Regions from separate parts of the Paenibacillus sp. EKM206P genome, predicted to be linked through region 3. Evidence: riboswitches for the same ligand, from Rfam matches in the RefSeq annotation. Region 3 holds a riboswitch; each other region holds the start of a gene.
What was found. Region 3 has a riboswitch for glycine ahead of G9G53_RS15385 (alanine/glycine:cation symporter family protein). Riboswitches for the same ligand answer to the same signal wherever they lie in the genome.

Region 1: it holds a riboswitch for glycine, as region 3 does, so the genes downstream of both, gcvT (glycine cleavage system aminomethyltransferase GcvT) here and G9G53_RS15385 (alanine/glycine:cation symporter family protein) in region 3, are expected to answer to the same signal.
Region 2: it holds a riboswitch for glycine, as region 3 does, so the genes downstream of both, sdaAB (L-serine ammonia-lyase, iron-sulfur-dependent subunit beta) here and G9G53_RS15385 (alanine/glycine:cation symporter family protein) in region 3, are expected to answer to the same signal.

The regions. Positions count from the first base shown of each region.
Region 1 covers NZ_JAAMNQ010000010.1:134,791-139,063, reverse strand. Annotated here, with positions in the region: gene gcvPA (aminomethyl-transferring glycine dehydrogenase subunit GcvPA) at 1-942, opposite strand, end outside; gene gcvT (glycine cleavage system aminomethyltransferase GcvT) at 1,068-2,168, opposite strand; glycine riboswitch at 2,345-2,444, opposite strand; gene gcvH (glycine cleavage system protein GcvH) at 2,838-3,230, shown strand; gene G9G53_RS19175 (PTS mannitol transporter subunit IICB) at 3,657-4,273, shown strand, end outside.
Region 2 covers NZ_JAAMNQ010000005.1:15,281-19,553, forward strand. Annotated here, with positions in the region: gene sdaAA (L-serine ammonia-lyase, iron-sulfur-dependent, subunit alpha) at 1-881, opposite strand, end outside; gene sdaAB (L-serine ammonia-lyase, iron-sulfur-dependent subunit beta) at 871-1,560, opposite strand; glycine riboswitch at 1,772-1,887, opposite strand; gene G9G53_RS12390 (DUF6359 domain-containing protein) at 2,225-3,829, shown strand; gene G9G53_RS12395 (ABC transporter ATP-binding protein) at 4,158-4,273, shown strand, end outside.
Region 3 covers NZ_JAAMNQ010000006.1:275,918-280,190, reverse strand. Annotated here, with positions in the region: gene G9G53_RS15390 (iron-containing alcohol dehydrogenase) at 1-1,037, shown strand, start outside; gene G9G53_RS15385 (alanine/glycine:cation symporter family protein) at 1,096-2,514, opposite strand; glycine riboswitch at 2,675-2,769, opposite strand; glycine riboswitch at 2,778-2,864, opposite strand; gene G9G53_RS15380 (glycoside hydrolase family 1 protein) at 3,033-4,273, opposite strand, start outside.

The sequences.
Region 1 (4,273 bases), on a different contig from region 3:
TTGCAAGGTCAGCACGAAGCCGCGTTTACCATTGCGATCAGTGGTCTGACCCACAATACGGCCGGGGATACGGCGCATATGTGCCTGAGAAACGGCAAAGTATCCACAGGTCGGACCGCCGAGAGAAGAGGAGATGCCAAGTGGCTGCGCGTCTCCTACCACAATATCCGCGCCCTGTTTGCCGGGTGTCTCCAGCAAGCCAAGTGCCAGTGGGTTGGCACTGACGACCAAAAGACCTTTGTGTGCATGGATGAGGTCAGCCATCGGCTGTAGATTTTCCACGGCTCCGAAAAAGTTGGGGCTTTGGACCAAAACAGCCGCGGTCTGTTCCGATACGGCCGCCGCTAACGCATCAGCATCCGTTACACCGTCCGAACAGCCGATCTCCACGATGTCCAAATTCAATCCGCGTGCATAGGTTGCCAATACCTGACGTGCCTCTGGATGGACGGACCTCGATACGATAAGCTGTTTACGGCGGGTAGCTGCGGCGGACAGTGAGCCCGCTTCCGCCAGTGCAGTCGCTCCGTCGTACATGCTGGCATTAGCTACAGCCATGCCCGTCAATTCGCAAATATACGACTGAAATTCGAAAATGGCTTGTAGCTCGCCTTGGCTTACTTCCGGCTGATAGGGGGTGTAGGCTGTATAGAATTCCGAGCGTGAAGTGATGTGCTGGATGACGGACGGAATATGATGATCATAAATTCCTGCGCCAAGAAAGCTGGCATGTGTGTCTGTATTGGCGTTGTGTCCAGCCAGCTCGGCCAAGTGGCGGGTTAAGGCTTTCTCATCGAGTCGAGAAGAAAGAGGGAGTTCCCCTTGATATCGAATGGCCTCTGGAATGTCACTGAATAAATCATCAATGGATGATACACCCACCACACGCAGCATTTCGGTTTGATCTTGTTCAGTCATAGGGAGATAACGATGCTGCTTCATAGGTTCTGGCTCCTTTCGAAAAGCAAAATTTTAAATCGTAATTAGCTAATAAAAAAGTGTGAGCTGAAAAACCCGGAAGTTCATATCTGACATGTTTGCTTTATTGGAATGAAGAGAGTTTAAGATTAGCGCGGGCGTTTATAAAAGGGTGCTGCCACTACCTCGGCACGCAGGCGTTTGCCACGAATCTCAACCTCCAGCGGTGTGGAGAGGGCGCTAAAACGACTGTCCACCAAGGCGAGGCCCAGATTACGCTTCAAGGTGGGCGACTGAGTCCCCGTTGTGACCTCACCGATGCGTTGTCCTTCTGCGAATACCGGATAATGGGCGCGTGGGATGCCGCGATCAATCATTTCCAGCCCGATCAATTTACGAGGAATCCCTTGATCTTTCTGACGTTGCAGTGCTTCTCTACCGATAAAATCTCCTTTATTCAGCTTGACGAAGTACCCTAGACCGGCTTCAAGTGGTGAAATCGTGGCAGATAGCTCCTGTCCGTACAGCGGCAACCGAGCCTCAAAGCGTAGTGTATCCCGAGCACCAAGTCCAGCGGGAATCAGCCCATACGACTCACCGGAACGAAGCAAACCCTCCCATACGGCGGGTGCTTCCGCAGCAGGTACATAAAATTCAAAACCGTCTTCGCCCGTATATCCGGTTCGTGAGACGAGTGCTTTTGCTCCGAACAATGGCACGTTCTCATGAAAGTGGAAAGATGCCAGATTCGTAATATCCGTATCTGCCACGGCTGCGGCAATACGTGCTGCTTCCGGTCCCTGCAATGCCAGCAATGCTATTGCATCAGACACATTCTCCATGTGAACGGATGCAGGCACATGACGAAGTAACCAATCCCAATCCTTATCAATGTTGGAGGCGTTCACAACGAGCATGTAGCGCTCCGGTCCTTTGCAGTAAACAAGCAGGTCGTCTACTACACCTCCATCGGGGTAACACAGGAGTGAATATTGTGCCTGACCTGGTTCCAACTGGCTGACATCATTCGTGGTCACCCTTTGTAGAAAAGCTTCGGCCTCTTTGCCTTCAACCAAAAACTCACCCATATGCGATACATCGAATAAACCCGCACGTTGCCGGACGGCCTCATGCTCCTTTTGGATACCGCTAAACTGAACGGGGAGCTCCCAGCCGCCAAAGTCAATACAACGAACCCCAGACTGCGTCCCGTAGGACGAATATAGCGGTGTTTTTCGCAAATTAGTCATGTTTCCACTCCTATCCGGTGTGATCGGCAAAACAAAAAAGACAGGCCGAAAAAAACGTATAGACAGCAGTCTATACTCTTTTTTCAGCTCTGTCCTTGATACCAGAAAGTTACCCCGGTATGTACCGGGTTTCCTCTTGGGTGATCCGCTCCAATAGCGAATGCTCTCCAGAGATGCGTCCGGCAGAGGTCCTTTTGCCTGAGAGATTCACCTGCAATGCAGGCTTACTCCTTCGGCGCTACCTTCGGGATCAGCAGTATATTACCTGGCTTTGCAGATAACAACTTGATCCGATTCGCGTGCACAACTGTCTCACAAGCGGCAACAGCTATGCGAATCTTTTTGGCAGTCTCTCCCTCTGCGTTCATCCGCGTTTGCAGTTGTCGGGGTGTTTCCCAAAGTATTTGCTATAACCCATTAATACGCAAATTCATTCAAAATGTCAATAAAAATGTCATCAAAAACAATAGAAAAAACATTTAATATATAAATAAGGATATGTAAGCGTTTGTTATAAATTATTATATTTTTATATAGAGCGCTATAGGAGGTGATATGAAGTATTTTTGTTAGTATTATTGACATGAGTGTTCTTATTGTCATAATCTTAACCTGTCTAATACAGGTGAGCAAATGCGATTTTATTCATATGGAAGTGAGGGGAACAGAATGGGTGAAGTGAAGCAGCAACTTTGGTATACAGACGAACATGAGTGGGTTCAGCGGACAGAGAATGGAACGGTGCGGATTGGTATTACAGACTTTGCACAGCATCAACTGGGTGATATTGTTTTTGTAGAATTACCTGAGGCGGGAGTAACGATTGAGCAGGGAGCGGAGATCGGTACGATTGAATCGGTGAAGACGGTATCCGACCTTTTTGCTCCGGTGACGGGAACCATATTAAAAGTGAATGAAGCGCTGGAAGGTACACCTGAGCTAGTGAATGAATCTCCTTATGACAAAGGTTGGATGGTCGAAGTAGAGATGGATAAAGATGTGGAGGAAGCATTGGGCAAACTACTGTCGGCGGATCAGTATGAGCAGTTGATTTCGGAGTAATAAATAGAGCAATGCAGCATGAAATAATAGCGTGTTATTCGGAATTTTATATTGATTTTTAATTGAATAAGAGCATCGTTAGTTTGCTCGATTTTTGTATAAAATAGTCGCTATGATTTGACGTAGCGGCTATTTTATTGTCTTTTTTTGAAAACGTAATTACGTGTGTTGTTCTGATATAGTGGGTTGTCCCCATATAGGAATCATACATAATCCAGCGCGGTTTTTCGACTAATTTCTATAGCTACAGGTCATATTAAGAAGAATTATGCAGGTATAATATCTTCCTGGATAATTTAAATTTAAATGTTGTCATCAACGTTCATGACGAAAGTACGTTTTCATTTCGTTGATGAAGATAGCGCTGTCATTTAGTATGAATTTTAAGAAAAGGTAGTGATGCTTACCTACAAGGAGGATTTGAATATGAGCACATTGGACACAAAGCCAAGTTCAAAAGGAGGCACTCGTGTCGCCGTACAGCGTTTTGGCCGTTTTCTTAGCGGAATGGTTATGCCCAATATGGGAGCCTTTATTGCATGGGGATTGATTACAGCACTCTTTATTCCGACCGGATGGTTCCCGAACGAGGGTTTTGCACAACTGGTTGATCCAATGAAAAATTATTTACTGCCGCTGCTGATCGGTTACACAGGGGGCACGATGATTCACGGACAGCGTGGAGGTGTGATCGGTGCCATTATGACGATGGGGGTCATTGTGGGGGCCGATATCCCGATGTTCCTGGGCGCGATGGTAGCTGGTCCGCTGGCTGCATGGATATTGAAGAAGTTCGACAAGGCCATTGAAGGCAAAGTCAGATCAGGCTTTGAAATGCTGGTCAATAATTTCTCGGCCGGGATTATCGGTGCCATTCTAGCACTGCTTGCCCATGTGGCGATCGGCCCAGTTGTACAAATGATCAGTCAAGTATTGTCGGCAGGGGTACAGTTCCTCGTGAACGCAGGGCTATTGCCGCTTGTCAACCTCATTATTGAGCCCGGAAAAGTATTGTTTTTAAACAACGCGCTGAATCACGGAGT
Region 2 (4,273 bases), on a different contig from region 3:
ATTGATGCGTTGCGTGTAAGTGATTCGGTCAAACGCTTGCCAGTCGGCGTCTGAGCCAAGCCGCCTTTGGCGGTCTCGCGGTGCTTCGACGGCATCGCGCTGCCGACTTCAAGCATCACGTCAATGACTTCGTCAGACGGAATAGCGCTGCGCACACCCGCCAAAGCCATGTCCGCTGCGGCAAGCGCAGTCACGGCTCCCAGGCCGTTGCGCACGATGCACGGAATCTCCACGAGTCCGGCGACGGGGTCGCAGATTAGGCCGAGCGTGTTCTTAAGAGCGAGGCCTACGGCGTGAACAGCCTGTTCAGGTGTACCACCGCGTAGCTCGACCATAGCGCCAGCGGCCATCCCGATAGCTGAGCCAATCTCAGCCTGACAGCCTCCCTCCGCGCCAGAAATGAAGGAGTTGTTGGCGATCACGTAGCCAATGGCTCCAGCGGCGAATAGGCCGTTCACCATATGCTCATCATCCCAGCCGAACCGTTCCTGCGCACTGATGAACACACCAGGGATAACCCCACATGAGCCTGCGGTAGGAGTGGCGACAATGCGACCCATGGATGCATTAACCTCCGACACGGAGAGGGCATAAGCCATGGCGAGCGCGGAGGCATCACCGGAGCAGGTCTCCCCTGACCGCAGATACTCGGCCAGGCGCTTGCCGTCGCCGCCCGTCAATCCACTGCGGGATACGGTGTCTTGTGTCTGACCGCGATGAACGGCTTCCTTCATGATTTCATAATAATCAGACATTTGGCGAAAGATTTCTTCCTCCGTTGTATTCGTTTCTTGTACCTGCTCTTGAATCATCAAGCGGCCAATCGTGGTGGATTCTTCAGCGCATAAAGCGCTGATCTCATGCAGATGGCTAAACCGCATCGGATTCAGCTCCTTTTTTCAAATTAATCATCTTAATTTCATACATATGAGGTAAAGAACGCAGTTCCGCAATCAGTTCAGCTGGAGCAGAACTGTCCGTTTCAATGGCGGTGAGTGCTTCACCATCCCGGCCTTTGCGATCTACGTGCATATAGGCAATGTTAATGTGGGCCGCGCCCAGCGCTGAAGTTATTGCGCCCAATGTACCGGGCTTATCCGAGTGGAGAAGCACCAGCGTAGGCAGCTCCCCGGTCAGATTGACCCGGAATTCGTTGAGTTGCTGGACATGGATGCTGCCGCCGCCAATGGAGGAGCCCAGCAGTGTGCGCTGATCCTCGCCCTTCCACAACTCGAAACGGACGGTGTTCGGATGAGGAGCGGGGAGTCCACTGACGGCGAATTCCACGGTCATCCCGGCTTGCTCGGCCCATTGCTCGGCATCGGGAATCCGGTGATCGTCCGTATCGTAATTAAGCAGTCCTGCGATGAGCGCCAGATCTGTACCGTGTCCTTTATACGTGTCGGCAAAGGAGCCGTACAGTGTCATACGGGCACGGTCAGGCTGCGCCCCGAGCCAGTGCCGGGCAACGCGTGCGAGTCGCACCGCGCCTGCGGTGTGTGAACTGGAAGGTCCGGTCATGGCCGGGCCGATAATAGAAAATACATCTTTGAAACGCATGGTGTGGCCCCCTGTATGTTCTAATACCATACTATATGGTATTTCCGCGTCTTTGCGCGGTTATGACGGTTCCTAATGCTGACGCACAATGTGAGCACAAAAAAGGACAGGATAAGGAAGTTTCCCTTATCTCTGTCCTCGTTACCTGAGAGTTTCGTGCGGTGTTCTTACCGCCTTACCCCTTGGGTGGCTTGCGCTCTCTCCAGAGTTGCGTCAGATGACGATACATGGACCTGAGAGATTATCCGCCAGCCGGGTGCTGGCGTCTTGCTCCTTCGGTGCCGCCAGAGTGTAAGCCCCCTGGACAGACTCTCCCGTCATCTTCATTCGCGTATACCGTTCTACATGTCTTTCTTAGCGTAATGTATGACGTGCTCGGTGTCAATCACAGGGTTCAATTTTTACATAAACGAGGATTTTGCAAAAAACCAATAAGCGACTTCCAATGAACAATATATAGATCGAAATGGCCTAGTTCGTCTAGATATCGCGCTTTGGAGCGATTGGAATCGAATTTTGCAAAATCCTGAAACAGGTGCATTTCCAATAAAAAAGATTAAAGTTTACATAATTATGGATGAAATCAGGAAGGAATTAGAAGATTGGCGGCTAATCTGATAGAGGACAAGTACATTTATGGAAATCATAGGAGGGATATTGACGTATGGTAAAAGGCTTGCGGTTCACAGGTTCACGCTTAAAAGGGATGCTGCATCTAGCAGCGATCGCATCACTGCTGATCGGGATCTTCGTTCCGTTCGGTCAGGTCAAGGCAGAGGGAGCATTGACAGTAGCCGAAGCACTTCAGGGCCAAAGCAGTGGAGGTACGGTGACGGTAGAAGGTTATATCGTCGGACATGCTACCGGATCGAAAACGGCTAACTTCTCTTCTCCGTTTGCGAATGATTTTAACGTACTGATTGCTGACCAGGCTAATGAACGTAGCACTTCTAATCTATTGGATGTACAGCTGACATCCGCGTACAGAGGGCAATTTGGGCTGTCAGGCCATCCTGAGCTGATCGGCAGCAAAATTCGTGTGACGGGTACACTTGGCGCCTACAATAATTTTGGTGGAGTGAAAAGCCCAAGCGCTGTTGAACTGGTGAGCGGAAGCGAGCCGGGGGAACCTGGTGAACCTGGTGAACCTGAACCTGGCAACCCGGGTCAACCCGGTACTACATTGCCGGATGGAAAAGGCAAAAAGGTGCTGTTCGATAATACGCACGCACAGACCGCTGGCGCAGCAGATTGGGTCATTGACGGCGCCTTCTCTGATTTTGCTAATGGATTGCGTAATGTAGGCTTTACGGTAGACCCATTGAATCGTCCCATTCCTTTTACTTATGGAGAGCAGGCCATAACCTATGACAAGTTGCGCCAATATGATGTGTTCATTATTGGTGAAGCGAATGTTGCCTTTAAGGCATCCGAGCAGGCTGCCCTGCTGCAATACGTGAATAGCGGAGGGAGCGTCTTCTTCATCTCCGATCATTATAATGCAGATCGTAACAAAAACCGTTGGGATTCCTCCGAGGTTATGAATGGCTACCGTCGTGGAGCCTATACTAATCCGGCCAAAGGCATGACTGCAGAAGAAGCTGCATCACCGGCAATGCAAGGATTAACAAGCTCCGATTGGCTGGCGGCCAACTTTGGCGTTCGTTTCCGTTACAATGCGCTCGGTGATGTGAATGCTACCGACATTGTAGCCGCAGATCAATCTTTCGGTATTACCAAGGGTGTGCGCTCGATTGCCATGCATGCAGGATCTACGCTGGCTATTATTGATCCTACCAAGGCTAAAGGCATTGCTTATATCCCTTCAGGCACGAAAAAATGGGGTAATGCGGTAGATCAGGGGGTTTATAACGGCGGGGGCCGTGCGGAAGGACCTTATGCCGCTATCTCCAAGGTAGGCCAAGGCAAGGCAGCATTCATCGGTGATTCTTCCCCTGTAGAAGATGCTACACCGAAATATGTGCGTGAGGAAAACGGACAGTCGAAGAAGACATATGATGGCTTCAAAGAAGTGGATGATTCCACCTTCCTGGTGCAAACGGTTCAATGGCTTGCATGGAAGCAGGACTACACGAAATTGTCCGATGTGGCAGGTTTGACTCTGGATCAACCAACGAAGCTTCTGCCATTCGAGGAACCAGCGGCTTCCACGGAACCGCAACCTGAGCCTTGGTCTGCTCCGGCAGCAGGCTACAAATGGTACGATCCTAGAACATTCAAGTCTGGCTCCTATGGAGCGGCTTCGTAAATTATATTGTCAAGAGCTCAATGTGAGCTTGGGTTAGTTAGTCGTTTGATCCCTGCTGAGGGATCAAACGACTTTTTTTGTGATGAAAATTAACCTATGGTTGGTTATTTCATTACATTTTGTGCCAGAAAGGCCGCACTATTGCTGGATCATTGATTTTTTAAATGATGTTGATAGCATAATCTTAATTGATATATCCATATACTGGTGATAGGATGTATTCAAATTATTCCGACAAAAACGGTATGTAATGTTCATGAGAGGTTTTAAACATCAAACATGGTGAGAATAAGCGGGACAAGACCATGGAGAATGGAGGAAGCGCGCATTGAATACCGAACCTGTGTTGGAAATTAAAGGATTATCCGTATCTTTTCGCATCCAGGATCAATATCACCCCGCAGTCGACCATCTGGATCTGACGGTCAACCCCAATGAAGTGCT
Region 3 (4,273 bases):
GTCTGTATGACCAGGTATTAAACGCGTTAGAGCCGCTACATCTTAACATTCATGAATTGTCCGGCGTAGAGCCGAATCCGCGCTTGTCCACCGTTAAGAAGGGCATCGACATTTGCCGAAATGAAAACATCGACTTCTTACTTGCAGTAGGCGGCGGAAGCGTTATTGATTGCACCAAAGCCATCGCAGCAGGGGCTGAATATGACGGCGATGTGTGGGATATTATCAATAAAAAGCACATGCCTACCCAGGCTCTGCCATTCGGTACCATCCTCACACTCGCCGCTACCGGTTCAGAAATGAATCCAGATTCTGTTATCACCAACTGGGAAACAAACGAAAAATACGTATGGGGCAGCGCGGTGACGCATCCGAAATTCTCGATTCTGGACCCAAAAAACACCTTCTCTGTGCCACGTGATCAGACGGTATATGGCATGGTGGATATGATGAGCCATGTATTTGAACAGTATTTTCACAATGTTAAAAACACACCGTTGCAAGATCGTATGTGCTTTTCCGTGCTGCAAACCGTAATCGAAACTGCACCTAAGCTGTTGGAGGATTTGCACAACTACGAGCATCGCGAAACGATTTTATATGCCGGAACGATTGCTCTTAACGGAACACTGCAAATGGGCTACTTCGGGGACTGGGCTTCGCATACGATTGAACATGCATTATCTGCTGTATATGATATTCCTCATGCTGGCGGTCTGGCGATCCTATTCCCCAACTGGATGAGACATACGGTGGATCAGGATGCTGCACGCATGAAACGGCTGATGCTCAGTATGTTTGACTTAGACACCGTAGGTAAAACAGATAGAGAAATCGCCTTGGAAGGTATTGACCGTCTTAGTGCATTCTGGACAAGTCTCGGTGCCCCTTCCACCCTGGCCGATTACAATATTAATGATGAGCAATTGGAAAAAATCGCAAACATTGCAGCCCGTGAAATGGAATACGGAGGCTTCGGTAACTATAAAAAGCTTAATCAAGGAGATATTTTAGCTATTTTGCGCGCATCGTTATAACATTTAAAAAGGGAGTGTCCTCAAGCCTGTGATGGCTGAGGGCACTCCCTTTTGGAATTTATGAATTAACCGTTTGTCCCTTTTCTTCTACTTGAATAGCTGCCCCTACACTGGCACCTGCAAGAATGCCCTTTTTCTTATTAGGATACAGAGAATCCATATAGGTTCGGGTTTCTGCAACTACGATTCCCGATAAGCCAAGCAGTGCAATCAGATTCGGGAAAGCCATCATTGCGTTAAAGATATCTGCCAGCAGCCAAATGGCTTCCAACTTGATGAACGCACCTCCTGCCACAAGTGCGATGAACAAATAACGGTATGGTTTAATCCATTTGACACCCAGTAAATATTCAACACAACGTTCCCCGTAGTAATTCCAGCCCAGTATCGTTGTGAATGCAAATAAAATAAGGCTAATCGTCACGAGTTCTGCACCAGCCGGAAAGGCACTGGAAAACGCATGCTGGGTCATCAGACCTCCATCGTCATTTCCACTCCATATTCCCGTAACCAGCAACGTAAATCCCGTCAGATTACAAATAATCATCGTATCGATAAATACGCCTGTCATGGATATCAACCCTTGTTCTGCAGGCCATTTCGTCTTAGCAGCAGCTGCTGCAATTGGCGCACTTCCCAAACCGGCTTCATTAGCAAAAATACCTCTGGCAACTCCACTTCGCATCGCCAACATAATCGTCGCTCCGGCAAATCCACCCGTTGCAGATGTGGTCGAGAAGGCCCCTTGTAATACTAAAGCAATCGCATGAGGAAGCTCTCCTGCAAACTTAATGAGTACAATTAAGCAAACTACGATATAGAGCCCCGACATGAATGGAACAATCTTTGTGGATACCTTGGCAATACTTTTGAGTCCTCCAATCGTAACAACAGCAGTTAACACGGAAATAATGATCGCTGTAACTACCGTTGGCACTCCAAAGCTACTTTCCGTCGAAGAAACGATAGCCTTTACTTGCGGAAAAGTACCGATTCCAAATAGGGCTACAAGAACACCAGAAAAGGCAAACAACATCGCCAGCGGCTTGAAACGGCGGCCAAGTCCGTTTTCAATATAATACATCGGACCACCCGAAAATTGTCCGTTCCGGTCTTTAACACGGTATTTAACGGATAATAATCCTTCCGCATATTTGGTTGCCATCCCGAAAAAAGCTGCAACCAGCATCCAGAATAATGAACCGGGCCCACCCAGCTTGATCGCTGTCGCCACGCCAACAATACTTCCTGTACCTACAGTAGCTGCCAGTGCCGTACTCAATGCACCGAAGCTGCTTACATCTCCGCTACCTTCGTCCGGCGCTTTACCAATTAGCTTGAGCGCCAAAGGCAATCGAATAACCTGAAGCAGCTTCAAGCGGATCGTTAGCCACAACCCCGTGCCCATCACGAGAATAAGAAGCGGCGCTCCCCATATCCAGCTGTCAATCGTTTCTAACACATGTACCAAATTCATTTTCAACCCGCTCCTCCAACATATTAGAAAACAAAAAAGAGTCAAATCAGCTGATTCGACTCCTGGAGAGGTTAAAGGCACGAAAAAATACAACCATCTTGTGCAGGTTTCTACCTCTAATAGCTCATAAAAAAGCCTAGGGTATTCCCTGTCACAGGTTATTCGCGTCTCTGTCCTTTTGCCTGAGAGTTTAAGCAGATGTTCTCTGCGGTGCACCTTCGGCGCCCAATTAAGGGTCTCTCCAGAGTTCTGTCCGTTTACGGTCCCCGCTTGTGGCTGTAACCAGCCTAAGCACCTGAGAGTTTTGCCCCTTCGGTCGGAACCTTCGTTCCATCTCCCGCAAACATCAACCAGACATATGAAATTTTTATTCATTATACAGAAAACTTTCAGCTTATTACAAGTGAAAAGTTTGTGAAGCCCTCTGAAATATTATTATTGAGTCTATCAAAAAAGCGGGTACAGCAGATCGCATCCTTAGGATGTCCTCTGCTATACCCGCCCGAGATGATATGGAATTACAATTCTTCACCATTGGTTGCTATCACATTTTTATACCAATTAAAAGAGTCTTTTTTGGAGCGTTTGAGCGTTCCGTTACCGTCATCATCCAGATCAACGTAAATAAATCCGTAGCGCTTGGACATTTCGGAAGTAGACATGCTCACAAGGTCGATAGGGCCCCAGCTGGTGTAACCAATCAGATCAACACCGTCGGCAATCGCTTCCTTCATTTGGGCAATATGCTGACGCAAGTAATCAATGCGATATGTGTCATGCACAGAGCCATCTTCCTCCACCTTATCATATGCACCCAAGCCATTTTCCACGATGAACAGAGGCTTTTGATAGCGATCATAAAACGTATTCAGTGTAACACGCAGGCCGATCGGATCGATCTGCCATCCCCAGTCGGAGGACTGCAGATACGGATTTTTCACGCCGCCAATCAGGTTTCCTGCTGCTTTCTCGCCTTCTGGACCTGCCGATACGGTCAAGGTCATGTAGTAGCTAAATGAGATAAAATCAACTGTATTATTTTTCAAAATTTCGTCATCGCCGGGTTCTGTCTGGATCACAATATTATTTTCTTCAAAATAACGATTCATATAGTTGGAATATTCCCCACGGGCATGCACATCCGTAAAGAATAGGTTCATCTGATTTTCATGCTGGGCTTTCAGTATATCCGCTGGGTTACACGTATGTGGATAGCTTTCTATACGTGCCAACATACAGCCGATCTGAGCACCCGGGATGATCTCATGTCCCCGTTTGGTTGCCAGTGCACTAGCTACAAATTGATGATGCAATGCTTGATATATCGCTTGCTGTTTGTTTTCTACACGGTCAATAACCACACCGCCACCGGTGAACGGACTCATGGTCATTACATTGATTTCATTAAAGGTCAGCCAGTATTTTACTTTATCCTTATAGCGTGTAAACACCGTTTCGGCATAATTGACGTAATGCTGTATGACTTCACGACCCAGCCAGCCATTATACTTCTGAGTCAGACCTAGCGGTGTTTCATAATGTGACAATGTTACCAAGGGCTCAATATTATATTTGCGCAGCTCATCAAATACATTGTCGTAGAATTGCAATCCTGCTTCATTCGGCTCGTGATCATAGCCATTCGGGAAAATCCGCGACCAGTGGATGGACATACGAAATACTTTAAAGCCCATTTCAGCGAACAATGCAATATCTTCTTTGTAGTGGTGGTAAAAGTCCACACCTTCACGTTTTGGGA